Regions from separate parts of the Paenarthrobacter aromaticivorans genome, predicted to be linked through region 1. Evidence: riboswitches for the same ligand, from Rfam matches in the RefSeq annotation. Region 1 holds a riboswitch; each other region holds the start of a gene.
The links. Region 1 has a riboswitch for cyclic di-AMP ahead of KSW38_RS16665 (C40 family peptidase). Riboswitches for the same ligand answer to the same signal wherever they lie in the genome.
Positions count from the first base shown of each region.

Region 2: another riboswitch for cyclic di-AMP. It lies ahead of KSW38_RS02430 (NlpC/P60 family protein); the one in region 1 lies ahead of KSW38_RS16665 (C40 family peptidase).
Region 3: another riboswitch for cyclic di-AMP. It lies ahead of KSW38_RS17790 (hypothetical protein); the one in region 1 lies ahead of KSW38_RS16665 (C40 family peptidase).
Region 4: another riboswitch for cyclic di-AMP. It lies ahead of KSW38_RS00510 (aggregation-promoting factor C-terminal-like domain-containing protein); the one in region 1 lies ahead of KSW38_RS16665 (C40 family peptidase).

Region 1 is NZ_JAHOPC010000011.1:30,992-35,245, forward strand. It holds gene KSW38_RS16655 (iron-dependent transcriptional repressor DtxR) at 275-970, shown strand; cyclic di-AMP (ydaO/yuaA leader) riboswitch at 1,170-1,399, shown strand; gene KSW38_RS16660 (M23 family metallopeptidase) at 1,406-2,236, shown strand; cyclic di-AMP (ydaO/yuaA leader) riboswitch at 2,382-2,545, shown strand; gene KSW38_RS16665 (C40 family peptidase) at 2,607-3,278, shown strand; gene KSW38_RS16670 (NlpC/P60 family protein) at 3,377-4,129, shown strand.
Region 2 is NZ_JAHOPC010000001.1:506,076-510,329, forward strand. It holds gene KSW38_RS02420 (universal stress protein) at 1-365, opposite strand, end outside; gene KSW38_RS02425 (NAD(P)/FAD-dependent oxidoreductase) at 791-1,483, shown strand; gene KSW38_RS02430 (NlpC/P60 family protein) at 1,669-2,436, opposite strand; cyclic di-AMP (ydaO/yuaA leader) riboswitch at 2,440-2,608, opposite strand; gene KSW38_RS02435 (copper resistance CopC family protein) at 2,783-3,406, opposite strand; gene KSW38_RS02440 (NCS2 family permease) at 3,520-4,254, shown strand, end outside.
Region 3 is NZ_JAHOPC010000012.1:82,714-86,967, forward strand. It holds gene KSW38_RS17785 (PucR family transcriptional regulator) at 1-813, shown strand, start outside; gene KSW38_RS17790 (hypothetical protein) at 1,048-2,406, opposite strand; cyclic di-AMP (ydaO/yuaA leader) riboswitch at 2,409-2,559, opposite strand; gene KSW38_RS17795 (hypothetical protein) at 2,689-2,922, opposite strand; gene KSW38_RS17800 (ATP-dependent DNA ligase) at 2,970-4,037, shown strand; gene KSW38_RS17805 (DUF6480 family protein) at 4,126-4,254, opposite strand, start outside.
Region 4 is NZ_JAHOPC010000001.1:111,023-115,276, forward strand. It holds gene KSW38_RS00505 (sensor histidine kinase) at 1-1,447, shown strand, start outside; cyclic di-AMP (ydaO/yuaA leader) riboswitch at 1,582-1,739, shown strand; gene KSW38_RS00510 (aggregation-promoting factor C-terminal-like domain-containing protein) at 1,745-2,560, shown strand; gene KSW38_RS00515 (MerR family DNA-binding transcriptional regulator) at 2,772-3,530, shown strand; gene KSW38_RS00520 (pyridoxal phosphate-dependent decarboxylase family protein) at 3,541-4,254, opposite strand, start outside.

The DNA.
Region 1 (4,254 bases):
GGGGGAGGTGGGCAGGTGGCATCGGCTGCCCCTTCGACTCCCTCATTCTGCCTGACCGGACCCACCGTCAGGAATCTGCGGTTGTCATAGTCCGCCACGTGGAATGCCGGAGCACCACAGGCATTGCGGCCAAGGGAAAAATTATCCAGAGTAATTCCAAATAAGCTAGGCTGGGGTTACGTTCCTGAGGTGTCGGTTGGACACCGTCCACCTTGGCTGGGACGCGGTACGGTGGAGATTACGCAAGAAATGCGTTCGAGGAGAGCTGAGCTGGATGACGGATCTGATCGATACCACTGAGATGTATCTTCGGACCATTTTGGAGCTTGAAGAAGAGAACATCGTGGCTCTTCGAGCACGCATTGCGGAGCGTCTGCGGCACTCGGGTCCCACGGTTTCCCAGACCATTGGACGCATGGAGCGCGATGGCCTGGTGATTGTGTCCAACGACCGCCATCTGGAGCTGACCGAAGTTGGGCGCAAGCGGGCAACCGAAGTCATGCGGAAGCACCGCCTTGCCGAGAGGCTCCTGGCGGACGTCATTGGTCTGGACTGGGCGTACGTTCATGACGAAGCATGTCGCTGGGAGCACGTCATGAGTGAACGGGTGGAGCGGCGGCTCTATGAATTGTTGGAACACCCCACCGAGTCACCGTATGGCAACCCCATCCCGGGTTTGGAAGCCCTTGGCGGTCTCGCCAACCAGCCCCTTGCCCGCCTGGACGTGAACCTGCTGCATGCGATGGACGGGTACGCTGCCGATTCCCGTGTAGTGGTCAGCCGGCTTGCTGAACCCATCCAGGTTGAGCCCGAGCTCCTCACCCAGCTCGATGAAGGCGGAATTCGTCCCGGCGCGAGTGTCTCCTTGGAGCGGGTGGGGGAGTACATCTCCGTCCGCGTTCCTGGCATTGAAGGAGCACTGGAGCTGCCTCCCGAGGTAGCTGCGCACGTCTTCGTGGCCGTCAACTGACTCTGACTTTCCCGGACCGCGGGGGTGTCAAACCTCACTTTGGGATGGCTGGCACGCGCGTGACCTGCGGATTTCCGCGACTGATGATATGGGGACACCCACAACACGGTCGTTTGGAAAGATAACGAATTTATTACTGCGGGCTTTAATCGCCTATAGTTATCTACTAGCGCCGATACCAAAGCGTTACCTGATCTGGAGCCGAGCTCTGCCAGCAGATCAGGTGTGTCATCAACTACTGGCAGAGGCGGGGGAACCACAAGCGGCTGCCTAAAGAAGCAGCCTTGGGGTGAAGTCCGCAGCAGAAGTGCCTACTAACGCAAGTCCTTCCGGGGACACCTGTGTGCCGTTTGCGCTTCGTGCGGACCGGGTCTTTGAACTCTCTGACCCGAATCCGACAGCTAACTTCGCAGGCTTTCCAGAGAGGAACAGAGTTTGACATCGCAGAACGTCAGGGGCCGCCGCCGCGCGTCCGGCCCCGCTGCTGAGCTGCGGCCAGCCCGCGCCGCAATGGAGATCCGGCCACGCGACACCCCGCGTCAGGTGCGCCGCCGTAAGAGCCCGTTGCGCCAGGTAGCCGACTTCGCCGCAGCCAGTGGTGTCGGGCAGAAGGCCGGTGTCGCGCTTGCCGCCACCGGACTTGCCCTGACTGTAGGCCTGCCTGCCACAAGCCCCGTCATGGCCACGTCCGAGTCCGGTCAGGCCGAGTCGGCCCTCTCCGTGCCCGGTGGCAGTCAGCCCGAAGTTTCTGCAGCAGCCTCTGCCAAAATCGATTTCAGTCGTGCAGCAGTCGCTACCGCCGCTGACCCGGACGGCAAGCTCAAGCAGTTGTTGAGCGCCCAGTCAGCGGGAAGCATACAGCGCGCCTCCTCACTTGGCACCTTGGGAAGTCCGCTGGACAAGCTGGTCACGGCATCGCCGTTTGGCTACCGTGTCAGCCCCCTTACCGGCGGCACCGGCGACTTCCACCGTGGCCAGGACTTCGTAGCCCAGTGCGGAACCGCTGTTCACGCCGCAGCTGCGGGCAAGGTCACGTTCGCCGGGTGGCATGAGTACGGCGGAGGCAACCGGGTCGTGATTGATCACGGCAACGGCCTTGAGACCACGTACAACCACCTGTCGTCCTTCAACGTCAAGGTGGGGCAGACTGTCAGCCGCGGCGATACCGTCGCGCTGAGCGGCACCACAGGAGCATCTACCGGCTGCCATCTCCACTTCGAGGTCCAGGTAAACGGCGAAGTCGTAGATCCCATGGGCTGGCTGTAAGCAAGTTGATGGTTGTCTATCGCATTCATGACACGCCCCGTGACCTGAATGTGACATTCACGAACATCTGTTGTACCGTCTAAAGCGCATCGGCTTTTTAGGGGGCCGATGCACTTGAGTGGATTGCCTAGCTCTGCCACCACTCAAGGTCCGTTCGCAAAAATCGTCTGGCAGGGGCGGGGGAACCAATTTTGGTCTTCGAGTCAGAAGACCTTGGGGTTAAGTCGCAAAAGCTTCCTTGAAGCGGCGCGGCCGGATGACTCCCATCCGAATCCGACAGCTCACCTCGCAGGCATTGGGAGAGGCTACCTTCGTGTCATCACGCACTACCCCTGCGCGCCATCGCGCCGAATTGGTTCGCACGAACCCGTTGAACACCCTTTCCAAGGCTGTCTCAACCAATGCAGGCACCGTAGGCCGCCAAGCTGCCGTTCTGGCCGCAGCCTCGGGGCTCGTTCTCAGCGTTGGACTCCCGGCCCAGGCCGCTGACACCGACGTCTCCAAGTCAGAATCCTCCAGCACCCAGCAGCTGGTCGCCACCGCAGTTGTTACCGCGGAGCCCACCGCAACGGTTTCCTTCGAAAGCCCCGTTGTGGCTACCAAGGAAGCTCCCAAGGTTCAGCGGGCCTCCCAGCGCACGGCAACCGAAGGCCAAGCGAACGGCACCCTCGCTTCCCTGTCCTCCAGCGCCAAGGATGCCGCTTCAAGCGCCGCGGCCTCAGGACTTGCAGCAATTGCTTACACCGGCATCGGCCACCCCTACGTTTGGGGCGGCACTTCCCCCAACGGCTGGGACTGCTCCGGATTCACCCAGTGGGTTTACGCCCAGGCCGGCATCAGCATCCCCCGCGTCAATGCCTGGACGATCATGACGCCCACCAGCACCCCTTCCCCCGGCGACCTCGTCGTGCAGAACGGTGGAGCCCACGTGGGCATCTACGTCGGTAACGGCATGATGATCAGCGCTTTGAACCCCAGCCAGGGCACGCTTCTGCACTCCGTGGCTTCCACCGGCACATCCTCGTTCTACACCCTCCGCTAGAAAATCCCATTCGGGGTAAGCCAGCATGCCCCCCAAGTGCTGGCAGCCCATTACCCGCGTGCGATCCCAGCGTGCGCGGATACGAAAAGAGAGTAATCATGACCAGTGCACACAAGGTTGCACGGCATCGAGCTGAGGCCCCCAAGACCAGCTCACTTGCCGTCATTGCCAAGGCTGTCAGCGACAACGCCGGTGGCGTTGGCCGTCAGGCAGCAGTGATCGCAGCTGCATCGGGCCTTGTCCTGACCAGCGGCGTTGCTGCAAATGCTGCCGACACCAACGTCCAGCGGGAATCTACATCTGCGTCTGCGCTTGACGTGCAGTCGGTTGCCCAGGCCACCATTGCTGCCGATTCCAGCGTTGCCATCTCCTACGAGCGCCCTGTGGTCAAGACTGTGGAAGCCCCGGCTCCCGTCGTCGAGAAGGCCGCTGCCAAGGAAGCTCCGGCAGCCGGTGGCACCGCTACTTTGGCGGTCAACTCGGATGCGTCTGCAGCCAAGGCGCCTGCTGCATCCAGCGGCCTCGGTGCGGCTATCGCTGCAGCGGCCTACGCACAGCTCGGTGTCACGCAGGACTGCACCATGCTGGTGACCAACTCGCTGGCCGCAGTCGGTATTCACTTCCACGATTGGCCGGCCGGCTACCTCTCCCTCGGCCGCACGGTCAGTGCAGCTGAAGCCCAGCCCGGCGACCTCGCTTACTATGCCAACGGTGGCTTCGGCGGAATGGCGCACATCGCTGTTTACGTCGGCAACGGCATGGCAGTCCACGGTGGATGGAACGGATCCACCACGGCACTGTTCAGCGTGAACGTTGGCTCCGGCCCGGTTTTCATCCGCGTCAACGGCTGATCAAGTACTCCACAGAACACCCCGCAGGCGCAGGCCGGCGGGGTGTTCTGCTTTAACTATCGCGGCGACTCAACCTCGTGGTGACACCCATTTACGTCGCTGCCACTCAGACGGGCTGGCGACGC
Region 2 (4,254 bases), on a different contig from region 1:
GCGTCCGCGGAGAGGTCAAGGAGGACACCCGCGGCATCACCATTCTCCACTGAAGCGTCGACGTCGATGTTGTAACTGGAGACTTTATCCATGGCCTGCTTGACGATTGCTTCCGCGCCCTCGCGGATCACGGAATCGTCCACAGTGGCGTATCCGCCGTCGAGGCCGGAGGCTGCGAAGATCGGCACCGAATAAGCCGTGACTATATGCAGGGGAAGTTGGCGCCGGTCCGCCTCACGCGCAGCCCATACAAGGGCGCATTGACCGTGCTCGGAACCATCCACTCCGACGACGATTCCGCCAGGCGCCACAGCCTGGTCCTCGCCGTCCCGCGGTTCTTCAACGTGTCTGCCGTGCTGGTCCATGGGGCCCGCCTCTCCACCTACTGCTTGATGTTCCGGCCATTCTGCCAGAGGTTCTCCGTACCGGTGTTCCCTTGCTGGTGCAACCAAATAGCCAGGGCGAAGAACCCGTGGGGTTCTCCTTCCAATGCCCACTATTCTCGGTTGGCAATGCCGAATCAAGGCGACTATCGGGTATGTGGATAACGGTCCGGGCTCGGTTTTTGGCACGCTCTCCGTCCTTCAGGTTGCGCTGCGGATGAACATCCAAAACACGCTGTCGCGGAGGCTATCCATGGCAGAAAAAGTTCGGTAGTGTTCGAGTCACCGAATGGCCGGCAAAAGTGTCCCAGGACACAACCCGGCCATTTATTTGCGGCCGCTTGGGGAACTCGGACGCGATCCCACGCGCTGCCGAAAGGCACACACGTCAAGGAGGAACCCAAGCAGTGTCACTCACTCCTGATTCCGTCACGGAACGGACTACTACCGTGGTGATCGGCACCGGTCTCTCCGGCTTGGCTGTTGCCAGCGAACTCAGCCGCTATGGCGTAGGTTCCATCGTGCTGGATGGCTTTGGTACTTTATCGGCCACCGGACCGGCGGTGCACACAGGAATGATCCAGCGCTGCGACGTAGCTGACCCCGCGGCAATGCAGGAACGCAACGAAATCCTGCGCCATTTGCGCAACTACGCCGCCAGCCATCACTTGGATGTCCGCACCACCACACGCGCTGTTCGTCTTGACTTCCTCGGTGGAGACTCGTCCTCGCAGCTGGGATACGGGCCCGTCGCAAGTCTGAACACGGCCAGCCTGAGGGCTGGGCTGAGCGTCTATGGCCCCCTTGAGTCCACCCCGCGGCAGTGGGCCGTGCATACAGCCAGCGGAGTTCTCCTGGCCGACCACATCGTGGTGACGCGCTGCGCGCAGAGCCAGCTACGCCGAATGCTTGCCGACCTGGGAATCGCCATAGGCCAGAACTTCGCGGCAGCCATGCGTGCCGTCGGGATGCACTTGGTGGGCGTAGGGGAACTTATTACGCCCACGCCCAAGGAAGTACTGCGGCAAGCCAAGGCAGTGGGGCAAGCGATCTCATCCAAGGTGGCCCTCCCAGCCGGGCCAGGCATCGCCCTTGCCTAGAACCCCTAGGACTAGAACCTAGGACTAGAACCCTTGGCCTGGAATTCTGGCCCGGAACCGGAACGTGGAAATGGTCGAGCCAACCGAAGCCTGTTCCTGAAACGAACAAAAATTAACTCAGAAGGCCGGTACCTTCGAAGACGTGAGTCCTCGAAGGCACCGGCCTTTGAGTTGGAGCGTGAAGCTTAGGCGCCAGCGCGTACGTACGTGATGGGGCCGGTTGCGGTGAGCCAGCTGATCGGGTGGATGCCCGTCTGGTTGCCGTTGATGCCTCCGCTGATAGCCTGGCCGTTGCCGATGTAGATGGCTACGTGGCCGGACTGGACGATCATGTCACCGGGCTGGGGGTCGCTGACAACCTTGCCGTAGTTCAGGAACTGCATGGGTGCGAGGTCCCCAACCGGGATGCCTGCAGAGCCGAGGGCCCTTTCCACCATGGCGGTGCAATCCTGCATGATGCCGATCTGGGCGTAAGCCGAGGCGACCATGGCAGCGTTGACGCCACCAACAGCCGGAGCTGCAGCGGGAGCAGCCGCAACAGGAGCGGTAGCCGTAGTGGTTGCAGATGCCTGGACGGTGGTCGTTGCCGCGGCCTTCTTGGCAACCGGAGCCGGAGCAACGGGAGCCGGCTTTTCAATGACGGGAGCCGCCACGGAAGCAACCGCGGGGCGCTCGAAGTTAATCGTGGCCGTGGATGCGGCCGTAACAACCTTGGTGGGACCCTCAGTTACGGTCTCGGCGACAGTAGCGGGGCTGGAGTCGCGCTGGACAGGGGTCTCTGCTGCGTGGGCAGCAATGGAGCCCGTCAGGACGAGGCCTGAAGCTGCTGCGATGACAGCGGCCTGGCGACCTGCGCCAGATGCGTTGCTGGCAACTGCCTTGGAGATGGAGATGAACGGATTAGGACGTACGCTGTCCGCCTTACGACGGCCGCGAAGAATGCGTGAAGACATGAAAGAGCCTCTCCCGATGCCTGCGAGGTTAGCTGTCGGATTCGGATGGGAGTCACCCGGCCACTATCCCCCGCTGTTCAGCGGAAGCTTCGTGACTTCACCCCAAGGCGCGCTCTGAAAGCGGGCCAAAATGGGTTCCCCGTCTCTGCCGTAGGTTTGTCTGCGAACGGATTCCGGACTGCGGCAGAGCTAGGCAATCAGGCCGGAAATGCCCGTTACGTGGAACAGGCACAAGTACAACCGTACGGGAAGATCACCCCAAAGTCACATTTACGTAACGAGCGGTTCGTTTTTGGCGTGTCGCGGTGACCGTTTCGAGATCTTCGCAAGTATGTAGAAAACCCTGCTATTCCGGGGAATTTTCGCCATCCGGCTCGCTCGGAGCCGCGAGCTTCTTCCGCGCGGTAACGGCGAGGAAGATCACAAGAGCGATCGCCACCACAGCGAGGCCAACGATGCTCCAGGGGAATGGTTGGGAAGCTGCCGGAGCCGGCTCAGTATTTTCCGTACCGGGAGCGGCTGTGCCCGCCGTCGGAACAACCGCCGAAGCCGAAGGGGAGGCACCTGCTGAGCCGCCCGCCGTCGTCGTGCCTGTCCCGGAAGCTGTGAACTTGAAGGTTCCCTCGATTGGGTGGGAGTCTGAACTGACCGCGCGCCACACCACCGTGTATTCGCCGGCAGGAGCGCCCGGACGCAGCTTCTGAACAGCCATGTTGTCGATGATTTCCACTGCGCCATCTGCCCAGTTTTCGCCCCCAGCGGTGACAGTCACGCCCGAACCGATGGCAAGTGGCCGGTTGTTGAACGTGATGGATACCGACGCCGGCACTTCAGCCACCCGGGCACCGTTGGCCGGAGTTGTTGATTCGGCGACGTCGTGCGCGGAGGCCGGAGCTGCACCAAACAGCAACGCGGAAGCGAAAGCGATAGCGGCTACGACGGCGGCCAGAAGCGGGCGGATGGTACGCATGGGGCGGTTTCTCCTAGTGTTGGCTTCCTTACAGACTAGGCGAATCGTTCCAGCAGCCCACATTGGCGGGCATAGGATTTGAGAGCAAACTCCCCCGATCCCCGGAGACCTTCATGCTTAAACAAGGTTCTGCAATCGACCGCTACTTCAAGATCTCCGAGCGCGGGTCCACATACTCGCGGGAAATTCGCGGCGGCTTCGCAACCTTCTTCGCCATGAGCTACATCGTGGTGCTGAACCCGCTGATCCTCTCCGGGGCAGACTCGAGCGGAGCATCACTCGGCTTCACGGCCGTAGCGGCAACCACTGCCTTCGTAGCGGGCATCCTCACCATCCTCATGGGCGCCTGGGCCAAGCACCCCTTCGCCGTGGCAACTGGCCTGGGAGTGAACGCATTCGTCGCCGTGACGGTTGCCTCCCACCCGGGGCTGACATGGCCGGACATGATGGGGCTGGTGGTGCTTTCGGGTCTCACCATGCTCATCCTGGTACTGACTGGATTCCGCACGGCCGTTTTCAGGGCCGTCCCGGAAGCGCTCAAGACGGCGATCGTAGTAGGGATTGGCCTCTTCATCGCCTTGATCGGGCTGGTCAACGCTGGTTTCGTCCGACGCATCCCGGATGCCGCCGGCACCACGGTCCCGCTCGGCCTTGGCGTGGATGGCAAGCTGATGGGCTGGCCAACGTTGGTGTTCGCCGTCGGCCTGGTCCTGACCATCGCGTTGGTGGTGCGAAAGGTCCGCGGGGCAATCCTGATCGGCATCGTGGTGTCCACGGCCCTGGCCGCCATCCTTGAATTCACGCTTCATATTGGTCCCAGCTTCGACGGTAAGAACGTCAACCCGCGC
Region 3 (4,254 bases), on a different contig from region 1:
TCCAATACGGCCGAGTCAGAGTTTCGCAGGAGGCGGGAGCAGGAGTTTCTGGCGGCCTGCACCGGCGAGTCGAACGCAGTGGCAGCGGTGGCCGGTTGGAAGGAGATCCAAGGCCGCGGTCCGTGGCAACTGGTGACCATCCTGGACGCGGACGGCGGCGGAACCGACGTCGACCCCATCGCCGCCACGCTAACGCACCGAACAGCAGCGCTGCAGTCCACCATTGGTGTCAACGCCGCGCTGTTCAGCGCCGGGACGGAGACGCATTCCGTTGTCCTGTTCCGCGAATCCGGTGGCAGGGCGGATCACGCCCAGGTCCTGGTGCACTATCAATTGGAGCTCGCAAAGCGGGCGGGCCGCAAAGTGGACCGGGTGATCCTGGGCATCAGTGAGCCGTTCCAGGTTATCCGGCAATTGGCAGGCGCCTACAGGCAATCGAAGGTGGCAGCGCAGGCCGCAGCCGTGGATCCGCCCCTCGGGGAACTGGTGGAGAGCCGGGCGGTGGGCGTTTATCAACTCTTCGATCGTCTTCAGGCGCCGGGCGGCTGGGATGATACGGGCTCCGTTCATTTCAGGACTTTGGAGGACCAGGATAAGAACGGCGAACTCCTGCCCGTGTTGGAACTGCTCTATGACAACGACAGCTCAGTGCAGGACGTTGCCGCGAAACTTCATCTGCACAGGAGCAGCATCTACAACCGCCTCGGCCGCATCCGCCAGCTCATCGGAGCTGATCCGTTGAGCGGTGGGATCAGGCTCGAGTTGCACGCCGCACTGAAGGCCCAGAGGTGGGCCTCGCGGCCCCGGATCTAGGCCCCGGATCAGGTGCGGAAGGGAGCACAAGGGGCAGACACCCTGGTAGGTGCCTGCCCCATCTTGTTGCTGCTATTCCTATTGCGATGATTCCTGGTGCCGTGAGTCCTTAGGCTCGGCGCAACCGCTGGCAGCTCCAGCGGCCCATCCGACTGCGGAACGTGGCAGTGCGGCTGCTGCTGCAGTACCGGCCGTGCCATCCGACGTGCGCGCTGGTCCTGGGAAGCCGCGTGCTCATTTCAAGATCCCTGTGGCGCCGTCAAGTACGGAGTCCAGATCCAAGGGTGAATCAGTGGACGGTGTGGTGGTGCTGGGGCTGCCGGTCGGCTTTGGCGCCGGAGTCTGTGTTGGAGTGGGCGCCGGAGTCCCCGTTGGAGTCGGGGTGGTCGTGGCCGGTGGGGTGGTAACCGTGTCCGACGGGACCGGGCTCGGGGCCGGCTGGGTTGGGACAGGAGTGGTCACGCCCGGCACAGGAACAACAGCTGACGGGACTGCCGAAGGAACCCAAACAGGATCCGCAAGTGAAACCTGCGGAGTCGGAAGGGACGACGGCGACTGAGCGGGTGCCTCTTCTGACGACTGCGTTGCAACAGTTGCCGGCAGTCCGGCCTCGCTGGTGGCCGACGAAGCGGTGGCGGTGGAGGTGGACGAGGTGGGTGCAGGGGCGGCCGAAGTTGACTGCCTGCTGTCGCCACCCGTCTTTGCGTCACTGGCTTCCTTCGTCGGCGTTTCCTGCCCGAAGAAGGGAAGCTCGAAGGCCTGGCTCATGGTGCCAACAGTCAACACCAAGCCCAAGGCTCCAGCTACAACTGCCATGCGCTGGCCCATTGTTTTAACCGAGGCCGCCTTGGTGAGCACGGCGTGTGGTTCGTGGCTGAAGGACGACCCACCCCGAGATGACCCACCCCGTGATGACCCGCCCACGGATGAAGCTCCGAAGGTAGGGGCGCTTGCCAGGGTTTCGGCAGCGGGTGCCGCCTTACGGGCATTACTGCTCTCGGTTTCCTGGGCGCGAAGGGCTTTCCGGCTTGCGAGACCAGCAGCGGCGGTCGCGGCCGCGGCGAGCTGGGCAGGGCTCGTTGCCTGAACGACCGGGATCGCAGCGGTGGCTGGTTCGGGTTCGTGCGCGGCGGCGGTGGGCGCAGCGGCAGGGATGGGCGCTTGAACGATCGGGATGGCAGCGGTGGCCGGCTCGGGATTCGCAGGCGGTTCGGACGCGACCGGTTCGGGCGCCTGAACAGTTGGAATCGCAGCAGTTGCCTGCTCCAGGGGAGCAGAACCCGCCGGAGCAGAATCCGCCGGAGCAGAGTCCACCGGTGCTGTTTCTGTTGGAGCAGTTTCAGCGGGAGCTGTCTCAGCTGAAATAACTGCCTGGGCTGCCCGTGCACGCTCTGCCGCGCGAGCGGCCGCGCGCGTGGTGGGTGCCACAGGGGTGGGAGTGGAAGCAGTGGCGGGTTCCGGCGTCGTGCCTTCTAAACCTTCTGCTGGCGCGCTGGTGGAGGATCCGCTGGGTTGGGCCCGACGGCGTCCGGTTGGCTGGGTGCGCTCGCGCGCTATTTGGGCGCGGCGCGGCTGATCCATGGTTGGGGACATGGTGGTTGCCTCTCAACGCCTGCGAGGTTAGCTGTCGGGTTCGGACGAGGCCGTCCGGCCGCACATGGCGGCTTCACCCCAAGGGCCTATGGAAAATCAGGCCCGGGAACTCTGGGTCCCCCGTCTCTGCCGCGAGTCTGGCGGATCCCGGTTTGCGGCAGAGCTCGGCGTCAACCCGGAAGCGGCCCAGCGGAGATACGGGTCGCTCTTAGACCGTACATGAGCGCCATACTAAAGTCACATTAATGTAACGGGCGGGACGCCTTCCAGCGCGAAGGTCCCTTAGGACTTAGGCTCCGGTGCCGGAGCCGGGGCTGGCAGCTCGTGCTCGATCCTTTGGACTTGGTGTGCGTAATGGGTTTCGGGTCGGAAGATTTCGTCCGCCACTCCCAGCATCCCACCCGTGGCGCCGCGCCGGACTTTCCCCTGGCTGTTCTGGCGCGAGACCCAGAACCATAGGGCCGCAACGAGGGCAGGTGCTGCCAGCACTGCCACTAGAACGGCCAAGATATCCATGGCCCAAGACTAGCTTCAGCCGCGAGCGGCAGGTAGAACATAGTCGTATGGACCTCCCAGTGATGCCGCCCATTTCGCCCATGCTTGCCAAGTCCGTTCCTTCGATCCCTGATGTGGGCCATTTTGAGCCCAAATGGGACGGGTTCAGGACCATCGTTTTCAAGGACGGGGATGAGATCATCCTGGGCAGCCGCAACGAACGTCCCATGACACGGTATTTCCCTGAGCTGGTGGAAGCCCTTCAGAAGAATCTTCCGGACAAATGCGTGATCGACGGCGAGATCGTCCTCATAGCTGGGAACAGGCTCGACTTCGAAGGCCTTCAGCAGCGAATCCACCCCGCAGATAGCCGTGTACGGATGCTTGCCGGGAGCACCCCGTCCTCCTTCATCGGATTCGACATCCTCGCGCTGGGAGACGAGAACCTCATGGACAAGCCGTTTTCCGAGCGTCGAGCTGCCTTGGAGCAGGCACTGGCCAAGGCTGAGGCGCCCGTGTACGTTACGCCGGCGGTGACGGAACTCGACCAAGCCCAGGAGTGGTTCGTGCAGCTGGAAGGTGCTGGGCTGGACGGCATACTTTCCAAGCCGCTCGGGGGGACGTACCAGCCGAATAAGCGCGTCATGTTCAAAACCAAGCATGAACGGACCGCGGACTGCGTGGTGGCTGGATTCCGCTGGCACAAAACGGGAAAGGTTGTCGGATCCATGCTGCTTGGGCTGTATAACGACGCCGGTCAGCTGCAGCACGTGGGGGTGGTGGCTTCGTTCCCCATGGCCAAGCGCGAAAGCCTGGTGGCGGAACTTGAGCCATACCAGACGGAGTTCAGCGAACATCCTTGGGGTCAGTGGGCCGATCAAGGAGACGCCGCAGCTACGGGTTCCCGAATGCCGGGCGCGCAGAGCCGGTGGAGCGCCGGCAAGGACTTCTCCTTTGTTCCCCTCCGGCCCGAGCTGGTTATCGAGGTTGCCTATGACTACATGGAAGGCGACCGGTTCCGGCACACCACCCAATTTCGTCGATGGCGTCCGGACCGGACTCCGGAGAGCTGCACCTACTCCCAACTGGAGGAGCCTGCTGACTATGACCTCGGGGAGATTCTGAGGCTGCCATAGCCCGGGGCGTCCGTCAGTTGCCGGTTATCACGTTGTTGAGCCGCTATCCCGTTGTTGAGCAACGACGGGATAGCGGCTTGGCGACGAGCTACTCTTCGTGCCCTTGGTCGCTGCTCATGCTGCCCTCGGCCGGCGGGGTTTCGCCCGGGGGAACTCCGCCGCCGGGCTCAAGTCCCGTGACGTTGCCATCCAACGGATCGGGATTGGCGGAGGCAGC
Region 4 (4,254 bases), on a different contig from region 1:
CAATCCCTCCACCTGGCATTTGCGCACGAGGTTGGTCCTGGTGGCGATGGCCTTGCTGGTGGCTATTTGCAGCGCAGTGGGAGTGGTTAGTTACGCCTCCATGGACATGTACTTCAACAAACAACTGGACAAGCAGTTGGAGCAGGCCTCAAGCCGCGCGAATGAATTCGGCAGGCCGCCGTCGAGCTTTCCCTCAAGCGGTCGGCCAGATCCACTGGAGGCCCGTGGCCAAGGTGCCGGGACGCTCAACGCGCGGATCGATGGTTCCGCGGTCATCAACTCGGGCTTCCTCAACGCAAACGGTCGCCGCGTGGCACTCTCGGCAGAAGACAAGCAGGTCCTGCTCTCGCTCCCCCGCGACAAGGGGCCCGTTGACCGTTCATTGTCCAACGGCGACTACCGGCTGGTGGCAGTTGAGACCCCCTACGGCGACATTATTGTGACGGGCCTACCGTTGGCTGACAAGCAAAACGCCGAGGCCTCGCTCGTATGGACCATGGTGTTTGTTTCCCTTGGCGGCCTGGTTCTGATCGGCCTCGCGGGCACTGTCATCATTCGCAGGACCATGCGGCCACTGGAGCAACTCTCGGAGGTTGCAACCAAGGTATCGCGCCTTCCCCTCGACGCCGGTGAAGTGGCACTCGCGGTGCGCGTACCGCCGTCGGCCTCCCATCCAGGAACAGAAGTTGGCAGCGTTGGCCACGCCTTGAACCAAATGCTCAACAACGTTTCCAGGGCCCTGGAAGCCCGTCAGGAGAGCGAAACCAAGGTCCGGCAGTTCGTTGCCGATGCCTCCCACGAACTTCGGACGCCGCTGACCGCCATTCGTGGGTACACCGAACTCCTTCGTATGACGGAGAACTTCACGGAGGACGGCAGGAAATCGCTGGCACGGGTCCAGAGTCAGTCGGAACGGATGACCACGCTTGTGGAGGACCTGTTGCTGTTGGCGCGTCTGGACGAAGGCCAGGCGTTGAAAGTCACCGATGTGGACCTGACGCAGCTGGTGATCGAGACCGTCAGCGACGAAAAGGTGATGGCACCGGACCACATATGGAAGCTCCAGCTCCCTGACGAGCCCATTACAGTGCGCGGGGACGCGACCCAGCTGCATCAGGTGCTGGCCAATCTGCTGTCCAACGCCCGCAAGCACACCGATCCAGGTACCACGGTGGTCACAGGCGTCATGCTCTCCGCGGACGGTAGTGCGGTGGTCACAGTCACCGACAACGGGCCTGGTATTCCCGCTGGGTTCCAGAGCCGTATCTTCTCGCGGTTTGCCCGGGCTGACGCGGCGAGATCGGGGTCGGAAGGAACCTCCGGATTGGGCCTGTCAATCGTCGAATCCATCGTCCAGGCGCATGGGGGAAGTGTGGAAGTGACGTCCCGGCCGGGACACACCGAATTCGCTCTTCGCTTTCCTACGGCTTTGAACGACCGCATATAACGAATCGGGCAACATGACGCGCCGTGAACGTGATCTCTGTTACCCAAATGTGACTTAAGCCGAAACCTCCTGTACCTTCGAAAGGGTGGGTCGCCCCTAACTGGCCCGCACCCGGGATGCGCCGAGCTCTGCCACTTCCCGGAGTTCCGTTCTCATTCGAGGCAGAGACGGGGGACCCAGAGTCTCCGGGCACAGTACTTTCCTTGCCCTTGGGGTGAAGCCGCAGCTACGCGCGCGGCCGGATGACCTCATCCGAACCCGACAGCTAACTCCGCAGGCGCTGAGAGGTAATCACACATGTCTGAATTCAACGATCAGACGCGCCCTTCCGCGCGTCACCGTGACGAACACACTGCTCCCCTGACGAAGTCGCAAGCCGTTCTGAAGAACGCTGCACGGCGCGGCAAGACCGGGCAACGAATGTCAGTTGTTGCAGGAGTCGTTGCCGCAGCATTGGGCGTTGCATCGCTCGGCCAGGCAGCAAACGCCGCATTCAATCTCCCCGAAACGAGCCAGGCGTCCGAGACGCAGGCTACCGCCCAGGTCAGCAACAAATCAGCGGAAATCTCTGCGTCCTTGGATGCTGCTGCCAAGAAGGGCGCTGCAGACAGGGCTGCTGCAGACCAGGCGGCTGCGGCACAGGCCGCTGCCGAGAAGGCTGCCGCGGAGAAGGCTGCGGCCGAGAAAGCCGCTGCCGACCAGGCAGCTGCCGCCGAGAAGGCTGCCGCTGATGCAGCCGCCAAGCAGGCTGCGGATGCCGCCGCTGCTGCAGCCGCGGCCGCTGCTGCGGCTCCCAAAGCCGTGGACGATCCCGCTGCTGCCAAGGCATACGCCGCCAGCATCCTCGCAAACTACGGTTGGGGTCCGGGTGAAATGACTGCCCTGAACACACTGTGGGAGAAGGAATCCAACTGGCGGACCACCGCGACCAACACATCCAGTGGCGCCTACGGAATCGTGCAGTCATTGCCGGCCTCCAAGATGGCAACTGCAGGCGATGACTGGCTGACCAACTACCAGACCCAGATCAAGTGGGGCCTGAACTACATCAAGGAACGCTACGGCTCCCCCTCCGCCGCCCTCGCCTTCCACTTGGCCAACAACTGGTACTAAGCCAACTCAATAAGCACGTTTGAGCCCACCCCAGCGGGCTCAAACGTTCAGGGCACGATTGCCGCCCCGTTTTCCGCCGTTCGCAGCAGGGATTACTGCAGCCAACGGCGGGACCGGGGCGGTTTTCGCGTTTAACCTGCCTTCCCAGGTTTAAGAAATCGGACGACGCCGGCTTGCACCTGACGTTACGTCAGGACTTAGCGTTGTGCTCATGACGGGAACAAGGGGATCCGGACCGTGGAGCATCGGTGAGCTCGCCACAGCATGTGGCGTCAGCGTGCGGACGCTCCACCATTACGACGAGATCGGGCTGCTGTCCGCAAGCCAAAGGACACCGTCCGGTCATCGCCGGTATTCGGAGGGCGACCTGCGCCGGCTATACCGGATCAGATCCCTTCAGATGCTGGGGCTTCCGCTCGCGGCCATCGGCAAGGCGCTGCAAACGCCCGAGGATGATCCGGAGTCCCTTCGGGGCCTCCTCCAGCAGCAGTTGGTCCATGTGCAGGAGCACGCCCAGCAGCTCCAAGCGCTCCAAAACCGTTTGGGCGAGCTCTTGTCACGCATGGACGGACACGCCATGCCCACCCCTGAACAATTCATGTCAACGTTGGAGATGATCACCGTGCTCGAAAACAACTTCACAGCCGAACAACGCCAGCAACTCGCGGACAAGCGGGAAGAACTCGGCGCAGAAAAAGTCGAAGCCGCCAAGCAGCAGTGGGCTGCCTTGGTGGAAGAAGGACTGGCGCACGTCCAAGCCGAGAGGCCCGTCACGGATCCCTCCGTCCAGGAATGGGTGCGCTCATGGGACGGTATCGGTTCCATGTTCCACTCGAGTGAGGACACCAAAGCTGCAGCGCGTGCAGCCTGGCAGGAAAACAGCCAGGCCATCAGCGCGGGACTGCCGTGGAGCGCTGAGCAGTTGGCCGGGCTGATGGCTTACCTGGAAAAGGCGCGCTCGGCCTTGTAACAGGACGTCGCTATGCTTCCGGTTCGGCCTCTGCCGCACCTCGAACGGCTGCGATCGAGGCAGCGACGTCACCTGCGTCCGTGGACCAGTTACTCACCGAAATCCGGAGGATTTCGCGTCCGCGCCATGAGGAACCTGACATCCACACAATGCCTTCGGCCATGAGTCTCTGGGTGACGCGGTGAGTGCGGTCATCGCTGCCGAAGGCGACCGACACCTGCGTGAAAACGACGTCGTTCAGAATTTCCACGCCCGGGATACCGGCGAGGCCCTCCGCCAACGCGCGGGCGTTTGCGGCAAGCCTGTCCACCATGGCAATGACTCCGGACCTGCCCAGCTGTCGCAGGGCAGCCCATACGGGGATGCCCCGGGCCCTACGGGACAGTTCCGGAACTTTGTCGAACGGATCACCCAGTCCGGTCTCGGTTGCAATGAGGTAGCTCGTATGGATGCTGAAGGCGCGTCTCAGGGCTTCGGGGCGGGAGACGATGGCCAGGCCACAGTCGTACGGGACGTTCAATGTTTTGTGGGCGTCGGTGGCCCACGAATCGGCCTCCTCTACTCCAGCCAGCCGCCCGCGTAGATGTGGGCTGACCGCCGCCCACAACCCAAATGCGCCATCCACATGCACCCAAGCCTCGCGGTCGTGGGCTACCGCAATGGCTTCGGACATCGGATCGAACGCTCCGGAATGCAGATTGCCCGCCTGCAGGCACACGAGGGA